2 regions of the Pseudonocardia sp. WMMC193 genome follow, and region 2 is predicted to be linked to the other one. Evidence: riboswitches for the same ligand, from Rfam matches in the RefSeq annotation. Region 2 holds a riboswitch; the other holds the start of a gene.
The links. A riboswitch is a leader RNA that binds a small molecule or an ion and turns the genes downstream of it on or off. The one in region 2 is predicted to bind cobalamin.
Positions count from the first base shown of each region.

Region 1: another riboswitch for cobalamin. It lies ahead of L3X23_RS13765 (hypothetical protein); the one in region 2 lies ahead of cobN (cobaltochelatase subunit CobN).

Region 1 covers NZ_JAKKDO010000003.1:2,613,996-2,619,552, forward strand. Annotated here, with positions in the region: gene L3X23_RS13755 (DNA polymerase IV) at 1-1,361, shown strand, start outside; gene cobT (nicotinate-nucleotide--dimethylbenzimidazole phosphoribosyltransferase) at 1,377-3,101, opposite strand; gene L3X23_RS13765 (hypothetical protein) at 3,098-3,472, opposite strand; cobalamin riboswitch at 3,476-3,643, opposite strand; gene L3X23_RS13770 (histidine phosphatase family protein) at 3,627-4,172, opposite strand; gene cobA (uroporphyrinogen-III C-methyltransferase) at 4,172-5,377, opposite strand; gene L3X23_RS13780 (cobalamin biosynthesis protein) at 5,374-5,557, opposite strand, start outside.
Region 2 covers NZ_JAKKDO010000003.1:2,489,460-2,495,016, reverse strand. Annotated here, with positions in the region: gene L3X23_RS13210 (precorrin-2 C(20)-methyltransferase) at 1-1,356, opposite strand, end outside; gene L3X23_RS13205 (precorrin-8X methylmutase) at 1,360-1,989, opposite strand; gene L3X23_RS13200 (nitrite/sulfite reductase) at 1,986-3,191, opposite strand; cobalamin riboswitch at 3,277-3,399, shown strand; gene cobN (cobaltochelatase subunit CobN) at 3,462-5,557, shown strand, end outside.

The sequences.
Region 1 (5,557 bases), 120 kb from region 2:
AGCAGCTCACCCGGCCCACGCTCGCGGACCGGCCCGTGCTCGTCGGCGGCACCGGCGGGCGCGGGGTCGTCGCGGGCGCCAGCTACCAGGCCCGCGCGTTCGGCGCCCGGTCGGCGATGCCGATGGGGCAGGCGCGGCGCCGGTGCCCGCACGCGACCGTCCTGCCCCCGCGGTTCGCGTTGTACAAGGTGATCTCCGACGAGGTCATGGCCGTGCTGCGGGAGGCCGCGCCGGTGCTGGAGCCGATCTCGGTGGACGAGGCGTTCCTCGAGCCACCCGCGCTGGTCGGGGCGGGCGCGGCGGAGGTCGAGGAGTTCTGCGTGGCACTGCGGGCGCAGGTCCGGGCCCGCACGGGGCTGCCCGCCTCGGTCGGCGCCGGATCCGGCAAGCAGGTGGCCAAGATCGCCTCGGAGCTCGCGAAACCGGACGGGCTGCGCGTCGTCGACCCGGCCGTCGAGCGGGCGGTGCTGGACCCGCTGCCCGTGCGGTCGCTGTGGGGCGTCGGGCCGGTGGCCGAGGCGTCGCTGCGCCGGGTCGGGGTCGAGACGATCGGGGCGCTGGCCGCGATGGACCCGCGCGAGGTCACCGGGGTGCTCGGCACGGCGGTGGGCACGGAGCTGCACAAGCTCGCCCGCGGGATCGACGACCGGCCGGTGGCGCCGCGGGGCGCGGCCAAGCAGATCTCGGCGGAGACGACCTTCGAGCACGACCTCACGCAGATGTCCGCGGTCCTGGCGGAGGTCGGGAGGATGACGGCCGCCGCGCACCGGCGGCTGCTGCTCGACGGGCGGGCCGCCCGCACGGTCACGGTCAAGGCGCGCAACGCGGACTTCGAGACCCACACCCGCTCGGAGACCACGGCCTTCGCCTCCACCGACCTGGCCGTCCTCACGGCGGTGGCGCACCGCCTCGCCCGCACCGCGGTCCCCGAGGGCGGCGTGCGGCTGGTCGGGGTGTCGCTGTCGGGGCTGTCGGACTCGCCGCCGCCCGCGTTGTTCGAGGCGGTGCCGTCGGAGACGGGCTGGGTGGCCACCGAGACTCCCCCCGAGACGCCCGTCGAGACGCCCGCCGCCGTCGCGGCCGAGAACGAGCACCCTGAGCCCGGCGGTGAGTTCGGGCCCCGCCCCGGCGGCCGCGGCACCCCCCGGAACCCGGCGGAGCCCTACCGGGCGGGAGACGACCTCGAGCACACCGAGTTCGGCCACGGCTGGGTGCAGGGCGCCGGGAAGGGCCGGGTCACCGTCCGCTTCGAGACCCGCGCGACGGGCCCGGGCCGCGCCCGCTCCTTCGCCGTGGACGACCCGGACCTCGCGTTCGCCGATCCGGTGGCGAGCTGGCGGCTGCCCGCCCCCGCCCGCTGACGACCCGGCGGCCGGTCAGGCGTCCTTGTCCGCGACCCCGGCGGAGTCGAACGTCGCGACGTCCGCCAGCGCGCGGGCCGCGCCCTGCACCACCGGCATCGCCAGCAGGGCCCCCGTGCCCTCCCCCAGCCGCATCCCGAGGTCGAGCAGGGGGTCGAGACCCAGGTGCGCCATGGCGAGGGCGTGGCCGGGCTCGGCGGAGCGGTGTCCGGCCACGCAGTAGTCCACGGCGGACGGGGCGAGGACGGAGGCGACCAGGGCCGCGGCGCCCGCGTTGACCCCGTCGAGCAGCACGGGGACCCGCAGCGCGGCCGCGCCGAGCACGAACCCGGCCAGCCCGGCGTGCTCCAGCCCGCCGAGGGCGACGAGCAGGTCGAGCCCGTCCTCCCAGGTCAGCGCGTCGACGGCGGCCTGGACGACCGCGGTCTTGCGGTCCAGGGTCGCGTCGTCGATCCCCGTCCCCCGCCCGGTGGCGTCCGCCGCCGCGGCCCCAGTGACCGCGCAGATCAGCGCCGCCGCGGCCGTGGTGTTCGCGATCCCCATGTCGCCGGTGACCAGCAGCCGGTTCCCGGCGGCGACGAGGTCGCGGGCCACCTCGATGCCCACCTCGACCGCCCGCCGCGCCTCGTCGCGGGTGAGCGCGGGGCCCTGTGACAGGTCGGCCGTGCCGTTGCGGACCCGCCGCGGCAGCAGACCCGGCACGGGGTCCAGGTCCGACTCGAGCGGCGCCGCGACGCCGACGTCCACCACACACACCTCGGCCCCGAGCTGGCGCGCGAACGCGTTCACCACCGCGCCGCCCGCGAGGAAGTTCCCGACCATCTGCGCCGTGACCTCCTGCGGCCACGGCGACACCCCCTGCGCGTGCACGCCGTGGTCCCCGGCGAACACCGCGACCGCCGCGGGCTCGGGCACCGGCGGCGGGTACTCCCCCGCGATGGCGGCGAGCCGCACGGCCAGGTCCTCGACCCGCCCGAGCGAGCCCCGCGGCTTGGTCATCCGGTCCAGCCGGTCCCGCGCCTCCGCGGCGGCCGCGGCCGAGGCGGGCGCGATCGCCGCCGTCGTCTCGTCGATCAGGTTCATCGCGACCTCCCCGGGCAGCGCCCGTGATCCGTACCGTTCGGCGTGCACCGCCCAGCCCAGGGGCCGCCTGCGCGCCCAGCCCGCGGCGGCCAGCTCCGGCTCGGCCGCGAACTCCCGCACGTGGCCCACGCACAGGTAGGCGACGACGTCCACGTGCGCGGGCAGGCCGAGCAGCCCGCGCAGGGCGTCCAGCCCGGCGTCGTCGAAGAAGCTCACCCACCCGACGCCCAGGCCCTCGGCCCGGGCCGCCAGCCACAGGTTCTGCACGGCCGCGGCGGTCGAGTGCGCCGCCATCTCCGGGCGCCCGAACCGGCCCAGCGTGTGCCGTCCGCCCCGGGTCGCGTCGCTGGTCACGACGACGTTGACCGGGGCGTCGAGCACCGCCTCCACCTTCAGCGCGCCGAACGCGGCGGCCCGCGCCCGCGGCAGCGAGGCCGCGTAGGCCGACCGCTGCCGCGCGACCAGGTCCGCGACCGCGCGCCGGGTCTGCACCGACCGCACCACCACGAAGTCCCACGGCTGCGAGAACCCCACGCTGGGCGCGGCGTGCGCGGCCTCCAGGACGCGGCGCAGCGCGTCGTCGGCGACCGGGACCGCAGGCAGGAAGCCGCTGCGCACGTCCCGCCTGCCGCGCAGGACCTCGTAGAAGTCGCTCACCAGAGCGGGCTCAGGCGCGGCGGGACGACCGCCGTCCCCGGCACCGTGACCTCGGCGTCCGCGGCGACGCGCAGCCCGTCCACGACCGCGCGCCAGGCGGGCTCGTCCGGCACGACCAGCGCGACCGTGCACGGCCCGTCCAGCGCCAGCAGGTCGGCGACGGTGGTCACCGCGTCACCCGGACGGACCCGGTCGACCCGCCAGGCCTCCGCGTAGAACAACACGGCCGACTCGAGCTCGGGCGCCACCAGGACGTGGTCCGCCTGCTCCAGACAGGCCGCCTCGGGATCACCCGAGCCGACACCGAGTACGACGACCCTGCTCCGGACGTCACCGGACATGTTGGCCTCCTCGAGGGTCCGCGCCCTCATCGTGGAATCACCGGTGACGGCGGCGAGTGTCCTGGCTCCCGGATCGCCGCACGTCCCCGGCCTTCCCGCGCGAGCGGTGGCCGAGCGTGGGGACGTGCTCCCCGGTCACAGTGGCGGGACCGCCCCGGAGTCGCACCGGGTTCCTCCACTGCCGTCACCCGAACGACATCACGCCGGGGCCCCCGAGCGCAAGCACGGCGCCGTTGGGTGGGATCCGCCGCGGCGGCTCCTCCGGCGACGGGGCGAGCAGCGCCCGGATCGTCTCCCCGTGCGTGACGACGACGGCGCCGGTCAGGTCGATCCCGCGCACCCGGGTCCACAGCTCCCGGAAGGTCTCCCCGCCCGGCGGCGCCCAGTCCGGCCCCGCCGCGGCGAGCAGCGGGGCGTACACCGCGACCGGGCGACCCTCCCACCCGCCGTGGCCCTGTTCGCGCAGCTCGGCGCACTCCTCGACCGGCGACCCGATGCGCTCGGCGAGGATCCACGCCGTCTCCAGCGCGCGGAGCTGGGGGCTGGTGAGGATCCGCACACCGCGCAGGTCTCGCAGGGCTCCCAGGGCTCCCAGGTCCGCGGCCCGCGCCTGCGCCCGCCCCCGTGCGGTGAGCCCGACCGCGTGCGTCCGTCCCTGCAGCAGGCCCGCGGCGTTCCAGACCGACTCGCCGTGCCGCACCAGAACGGCGCTGACGGCGCTGTCGGGCACTACGCGGTGAGCCCGGCCACCGGGCCGATCACGATGATCGCCGGGGGGCTGATCTCCTCGGCCTTGATGTCCGCCTCCAGGGCGTCGAGCCGGGTGCGGACGCTGCGCTGGATGCGCGTGGTCCCGTCCTGGATCACGATCGCCGGGGTGTCCGCGGGGCGGCCGTGCGCGATCAGCGTCTCGGCGAACCGGCCCGCCCGCTCCACCGCCATCATCAGCACGACCGTGCCGCTCATCCGGCCGAGCGCGGCCCAGTCGGTGAGGCTGCGCGGGTCGTCCGGCGCCACGTGCCCGCTCACCACGACGATCTCGTGCGCGACGCCGCGGTGGCTGACCGGCACCCCCGCGACCGCGGGCGCGGCGAACGCGCTGGTGATCCCGGGGACCACGGTGACCGGCACGCCGGCCGCCGCGCACGCCTGGACCTCCTCGAACCCGCGGCCGTAGACGAACGGGTCGCCGCCCTTGAGCCGCACCACGAACTTCCCGGCCCGCGCGTGCTCGACGAGCAGCTCGTTGATCCGCTGCTGGGCCATCGCCCGGCCGTAGGGGATCTTGGAGGCGTCGATCACCTCGACGTCCGGGCCCAGCTCCTCGATCAGGTCGCGCGGGCCGAGCCGGTCCGCCACCACGACGTCCGCCCGCGCCAGCAGCCGCCGTCCGCGCACCGTGATCAGCTCGGGGTCGCCGGGTCCGCCGCCGACCAGCGCGACGCCGGGGAGCACCGGGTCCGCCGAGTCCGACACGACCCCGGCGGCGAGGGCCTCGACCAGCGCCGTCCGCACGGCGGCCGAGCGGCGGTGCGCGCCCCGGGCGAGGACGCCGACGGTCAGCCCGTCGTACTCCCCGGTCGCGGGCGTGACGGCGGAGCCGAGGCTGCCCTCGTCCGCCCGGACGCAGAAGGTCCGGCGCTCCTCGGCGGCGGCGCTGACGGCGGCGTTGACCTGCGGGTCGTCGGTGCAGGCGAGGACGTACCAGGCGCCGTCGAGGTCGCCGTCGGCGTAGCGGCGCGGGGTCCAGGTGATCTCGCGGGCCGACGCCATGCCCTCGACGGCGGGGGTGACCTCGGGCGAGACGACCTCCACCAGTGCGCCCGCGGCGATCAGCCGGGACACCCGGCGCTGCGCCACCTGCCCGCCCCCCACGACGACGACCCTGCGGCCGCCGAGGTCGAGGCCGACGAGGTACTGGTCGTGCTCGGTCACCGTGAGTGTGTCCCTTCCGGAAGTGGCCCCGAATGATAAACGGCGCCGCACGTGCCGGCGGCGATGTACCCCTCGGGGGTATCGGCGAGGGCGGCGGCGACGGTCACCGGTCCGACGACCGTCTTCGCCACCGCGAGCCGGGCCGCCGGGTCGATCTCCCGGGCGACGAGCAGCGCCGCC
Region 2 (5,557 bases):
CACCGGCGTCTCGGGGGCGCGGTGGGCCAGCAGCGCGTCCCGGGCCGCCCCGACCTGCCACGGGCGGGCCTTGGAGCGCGGGTTGTAGATCGCGATCGCCAGGTCCGCCTGCGCCGCGTGCACGAGCCGGTCCACGACGGTCTCCCACGGCTTGAGCCGGTCCGACAGCGAGATCATCGCGTAGTCGTGCCCCAGCGGCGCCCCCACGGCCGCGGCCACCGCCTGCGCCGCGGTCAGCCCGGGCAGCACCCGCACCGGGACGTCGAGGTACTTGGGTTCCGACGCCACCTCCAGCACGGCCGTCGCCATCGCGAACACCCCGGGGTCCCCGGCGCTGACCACGACCACCGACCGGCCGCTGGCCGCCAGGTCGAGGGCGTGCGCGGCCCGCTCCGCCTCCACCCGGTTGTCGCTGGCGTGCCGGGTCTGGCGCGGGTTGGGCGGCACCCGGTCCAGGTAGGGCCCGTACCCGACGAGATCGTCCGCCTCGGCGAGCGCGGCCGCGGTCTGCGGGGTGAGCCAGTCCCGCCCCGCGGGCCCCGTCCCGACCACCGTCACCCCACCCCGTGAGTGGCGATAGTCGCTCTGGCGACTATCGCCACTCACGGGGTCGGTGGGCTCCTCGGGGACGCTCGCCGCGACCTCGCCGGGCAGGATCGCGATCGAGAAGTAGGGGACCGAGGCGGGGTCGACGTCCGCGAGCGCGCCGGTGCGCTGGCCCGCCATCGTGGCCCGCTCCACGAACCGGGCGCGGTCGAGCTTGCCCGCGTCCTCGAACGCCGCGCGCACGGTCCCGAAGGTCCGCCCCAGCTTCATGACGGCGGCGGAGTCGGTGACCCGCAACCGCTCCGCGAGCTCCTCGCGCGGCAGCGTCCCGGGCAGGACGGTGAGCACCTCGTCCCGCTCGACCAGGGGCTGACCGAGCGCGGCGGCGGCGCCGGCCACCGACGTCACGCCCGGGACGACCTCGGCGCGGAACCGGCCCGCGAGCCGCTTGTGCATGTGCATGTAGGACCCGTAGAACAGCGGGTCGCCCTCGGCCAGCAGTACCACGTCCCGGCCCGCCTCCAGGTGGGCGGCCAGCCGGGCGGCGGCCTCGGCGTAGAAGGCGTCGATCGCGCCCTGGTAGTCCGTGACGGTCTCCGTCGTGACCGGGTAGACCAGCTGCTCCTCGACCTGGTCGCCGCGCAGGTACGGCTCGGCGATGCCGCGCGCGATGGAGCGGCCGTGGCGCGCCGAGTGGTAGGCGACGACGTCCGCGGCCCCGATCAGCCGGGCCGCCTTGATCGTGACGAGCTCCGGGTCGCCGGGGCCGAGCCCCACGCCGTAGAGGGTGCCGTAGAGAGTGCCTGGCATGTCCTAGATCTCCTGCTCGCTGGCCAGCGCGTTGAGGGCCGCCGCCGTGATCGCCGACCCGCCCCGGCGGCCGTGCACCACGAGGAAGTCCAGGTCGGGGCGGGCCGCCAGGGCCTCCTTGGACTCGGCGGCACCGATGAAGCCCACCGGGATGCCGAGGATCGCGGCCGGGCGCGCGGCCCCGGCGTCGATCATGTCGAGGAGGTGGAACAGGGCGGTCGGGGCGTTGCCGATCGCGACGACCGCGCCGTCGAGCCGGTCTCGCCACAGCTCCAGGGCGGCGGCGGACCGGGTGGTGCCCAGGCGTTCCGCGAGCGCCGGGACCTCGGGCTCGCGCAGCGTGCAGACGACCTCGTTGTCCTTCGGCAGCCGCGCCCGGGTCACGCCGGAGGCGACCATCATGGCGTCGCACAGGATCGGGGCGCCGTCCCGCAGGGCCGCGCGCGCCGCCGTCACGACGCCGGGGGAGTACGCGATGTCGCCGGTGAGGTCGACCTGTCCGCAGGCGTGGATCATCCGGACGGCCACGTACCCGACGTCCGGCGGGAACCCGGACAGGTCCGCCTCCGCCCGGATCGTGGCGAAGCTCCGCCGGTAGATCTCCGCGCCGTCGCGGATGTAGTCGCTGGTCATGTCCTGTCCAATGCGGAGAGATCGGGAACGCGGAGATCGTCGATGCGGTAGGTGCCGTCCGGCTGCGCGACGACGTCGAGGTGCGGCCCGTGCGGTGCCCCGCACCGCCGCTCGCACCCGACGACGTGGGCGCGCGGCAGGTCGGTCGCGGCGGCCAGCAGGTCGCGGACGTCCCCCCGCACGTCCGCGTGGGACTTCGCGCACCCCGGCCGCCCGGCGCAGGCGCTGATCCGGAGCGCGGGATCGTCCGGGGTGCGCAGGCCGGCGGCGTGGAGTCGTTCCGCCGCACCGGGTCCGGGGTCCGCCAGCACGACGGTCCGCCAGGGCGTGACGATCACCTCGGTCGCGGACGCGGCGAGCGCCCGCAGCTGCGCCGCCGACACCTCCCCGAGCACCGGCGCCACCACGAGCGCGGGCCCATGATCCACGGTCGAGGAGGGAAGCGGTCGGTTTCCGACCGTCCCGCTCCCGAGGTGTGGATCATCCCCGTCGCCGTCCGCGCGCGGATCCGCGGCCGCCGGACCGCCCGCGGGTCCGGCCAGCGCCCGGGCGATGCGCGCCGGCGCGTCGGGGATCTCGCTCGCCCGCCAGGCACCGCACCCCGGCTCCTGCGTGCGGAGGGTGAGAAAGACCTCAGCGGCGGCGACCAGTAGGGCAGGCGCCTCGGCGACCGGGCACCCGACCGTCGTGGGCTCCCCGGCCACCAGGAGAACGCCCTGGTCGGGACCGGTCGCGCGCCAGCACAGATCGGGACGCTCGGCCGCGACGTCACCTCGCCCGTCGTCGAGGGCGAACAGGAACCGGCCGGGGAGGCCCGCCAACGCCGGGACGGCGCACAGCCGCGCGTCCAGCTCGCGGGCGAGGCCCCGGACGTCCGCCAGGCCACCGTCCACACCGGACAGCGGCGAGGCGAGCACGTTGCGCACCCGCTCGTGGGTCGACGAGGGCAGCAGACCCGCCGACCGCAGCCGCTGCTCGAACCGCGGATCCTCCCGGGAGAGCCCTCTGAGCTGCAGGTTCCCCCGCGAGGTCAGGTGGACCGCCCCGTCCCCGAGCTCCTCGGCGCTCCCGGCGAGCACCCGCAGCTGCGCCGCCGTGACGACCCCGCCCGGCAGCCGCACGCGGGCCAGCGCGCCGTCCGCGGCGTCGTGCGGGGCGAGGACGCCGGGGCACGCGTCGGCGCGGGTGCGGGGGGAGGACACGGCGACACTGTAAGCACGGCGGCTTGACTCGGGGTGAGCGTGTTGCGGAGAGTGGGGTCACCACAACCGAAGAGGCGTGCGGAGCCAGGAAGCCGGTGCGAGTCCGGCGCGGTCCCGCCACTGTCACCGGGGAGCAGACCCCGCACCGACGGCCACGGGGAGACCCGGAAGGCCCGGGGCGAGCGACGATCCGGGAGCCAGGACACTGCCCGCCACGCCACCCACGCACACTGACCCGGGACGAGGATCCCGAGGAAGGGACTCGCCGCGATGCCCCGTGTCCTGCTGTTGTCGACGTCGGACACGGACCTGTTGTCCGCCCGCGCCTCCGGGGCGGACTTCCGCCTGGCCAACCCCAACCGCGTGCTGCTCGACGAGCTGCCCGGGATGGTCGCCGAGGCGGACGTCGTGGTGGTCCGGGTGCTCGGCGGCTACCGGTACTGGGAGGACGGGCTCGACCTCCTGCGCGCGGGCGACACCCCGCTCGTCGCACTCGGCGGGGAGATGGCGCCGGACGCGGAGATGATGGAGCTCTCCAGCGTGCCCGCGGGTGTCGCCGCGGAGGCGCACACGTACTTCGCGCAGGGCGGCGCGGAGAACCTCGGCCAGCTCCACGCGTTCCTCAGCGACACCGTGCTGCTCACCGGCGAGGGCTTCGCGCCGCCGGTGGAGCTGGCCGAGTGGGGGGTGCTCGAGCGCGCCGCCGCCCGCCCCGCCGCCGGCCCTGACGCTGGGGACGCCCAAGCACCGCTCAGTGACGCTCGGGACGCCCAAGCGTCAGGCCCCGCGCCGGCCGGCCCCACGGTCGCCGTGCTCTACTACCGCGCCCAGCAGATCGCCGGGAACACCGCCTACGTCGAGGCGCTGTGCCAGGCGATCGAGGCGCGCGGCGCCACGGCCCTGCCGATCTTCTGCGCCTCCCTGCGGCAGGCCCCCGCCGCGCTGCTGGAGACGCTGAGGCGGGCCGACGCCCTGATCGTCACCGTGCTGGCCGCGGGCGGCACCAAGCCCGCCTCCGCGCAGGCGGGCGGCGAGGACGAGGAGTGGGACGTCGCCGAGCTCGCCGCGCTCGACGTGCCGATCCTGCAGGGCCTCTGCCTCACCTCCAGCCGCGCCACCTGGGAGGAGAACGACGACGGGCTCTCGCCCCTGGACGTCGCCACCCAGGTCGCCGTCCCCGAGTTCGACGGCAGGCTGATCACCGTCCCATTCTCCTTCAAGGAGGTCGACGCGGACGGGCTGTCGGTCTACGTCCCGGACCACGAGCGGGCGGCGCGGGTCGCCGGCATCGCCGTGCGGCACGCGGAGCTGCGCCGGATCCCCAACGCGGACAAGAAGATCGTGCTCATGCTGAGCGCGTACCCCACCAAGCACGCGCGGATCGGCAACGCGGTCGGGCTGGACACCCCGGCGTCGACGGTCGCGCTGCTGCACGCGATGCGGGAGGCGGGCTACGACATCGGGGACTTCCCGGGTGTCGACGCGCAGGACGGCGACGCGCTGATCCACGCCCTCATCGAGGCGGGCGGCCAGGACCCGGACTGGCTCACCGAGGAGAAGCTGGCGGGCAACCCGATCCGCATCTCCGCGCAGACCTACCAGCGGTGGTTCGACACCCTCCCCGAGGACCTGCGCGCGGGCGTGACCGAGCACTGGGGCCCGCCGCCCGGCGAGCACTACGTGCAGGACGGCGACATCGTCGTCGCGGCGCTGCGCAGCGGGAACGTCACGCTGATCGTGCAGCCGCCCAGGGGGTTCGGCGAGAACCCGGTCGCGATCTACCACGACCCGGACCTGCCGCCCTCGCACCACTACCTGGCCGCCTACCGCTGGTTGGCCGAGGAGTTCGGGGCGCACGCGGTCGTCCACATCGGCAAGCACGGGAACCTGGAGTGGCTGCCGGGCAAGACCCTGGGCATGTCCGCGAGCTGCGGCACGGACGCCGCGCTGGGCGACCTCCCGCTGATCTACCCGTTCCTGGTCAACGACCCGGGGGAGGGCACGCAGGCCAAGCGCCGCGCGCACGCCACGCTCGTCGACCACCTGATCCCGCCGATGGCCCGCGCCGAGACCTACGGCGACATCTCCCGCCTCGAGCAGCTGCTCGACGAGCACGCCAACGTCTCCGCCCTCGACCCCGCCAAGCTCCCCGCGATCCGCCAGCAGATCTGGACGCTGATGACCGCGGCGAAGATGGACCACGATCTCGGGCTGGACTCCCGGCCGCACGAGGCCGAATTCGACGACATGCTCCTGCACGTCGACGGCTGGCTGTGCGAGATCAAGGACGTCCAGATCCGGGACGGGCTGCACGTCCTGGCCGCGGCCCCCGAGGGGTCCGTCCGGGTCGACCTGGTCCTCGCCAT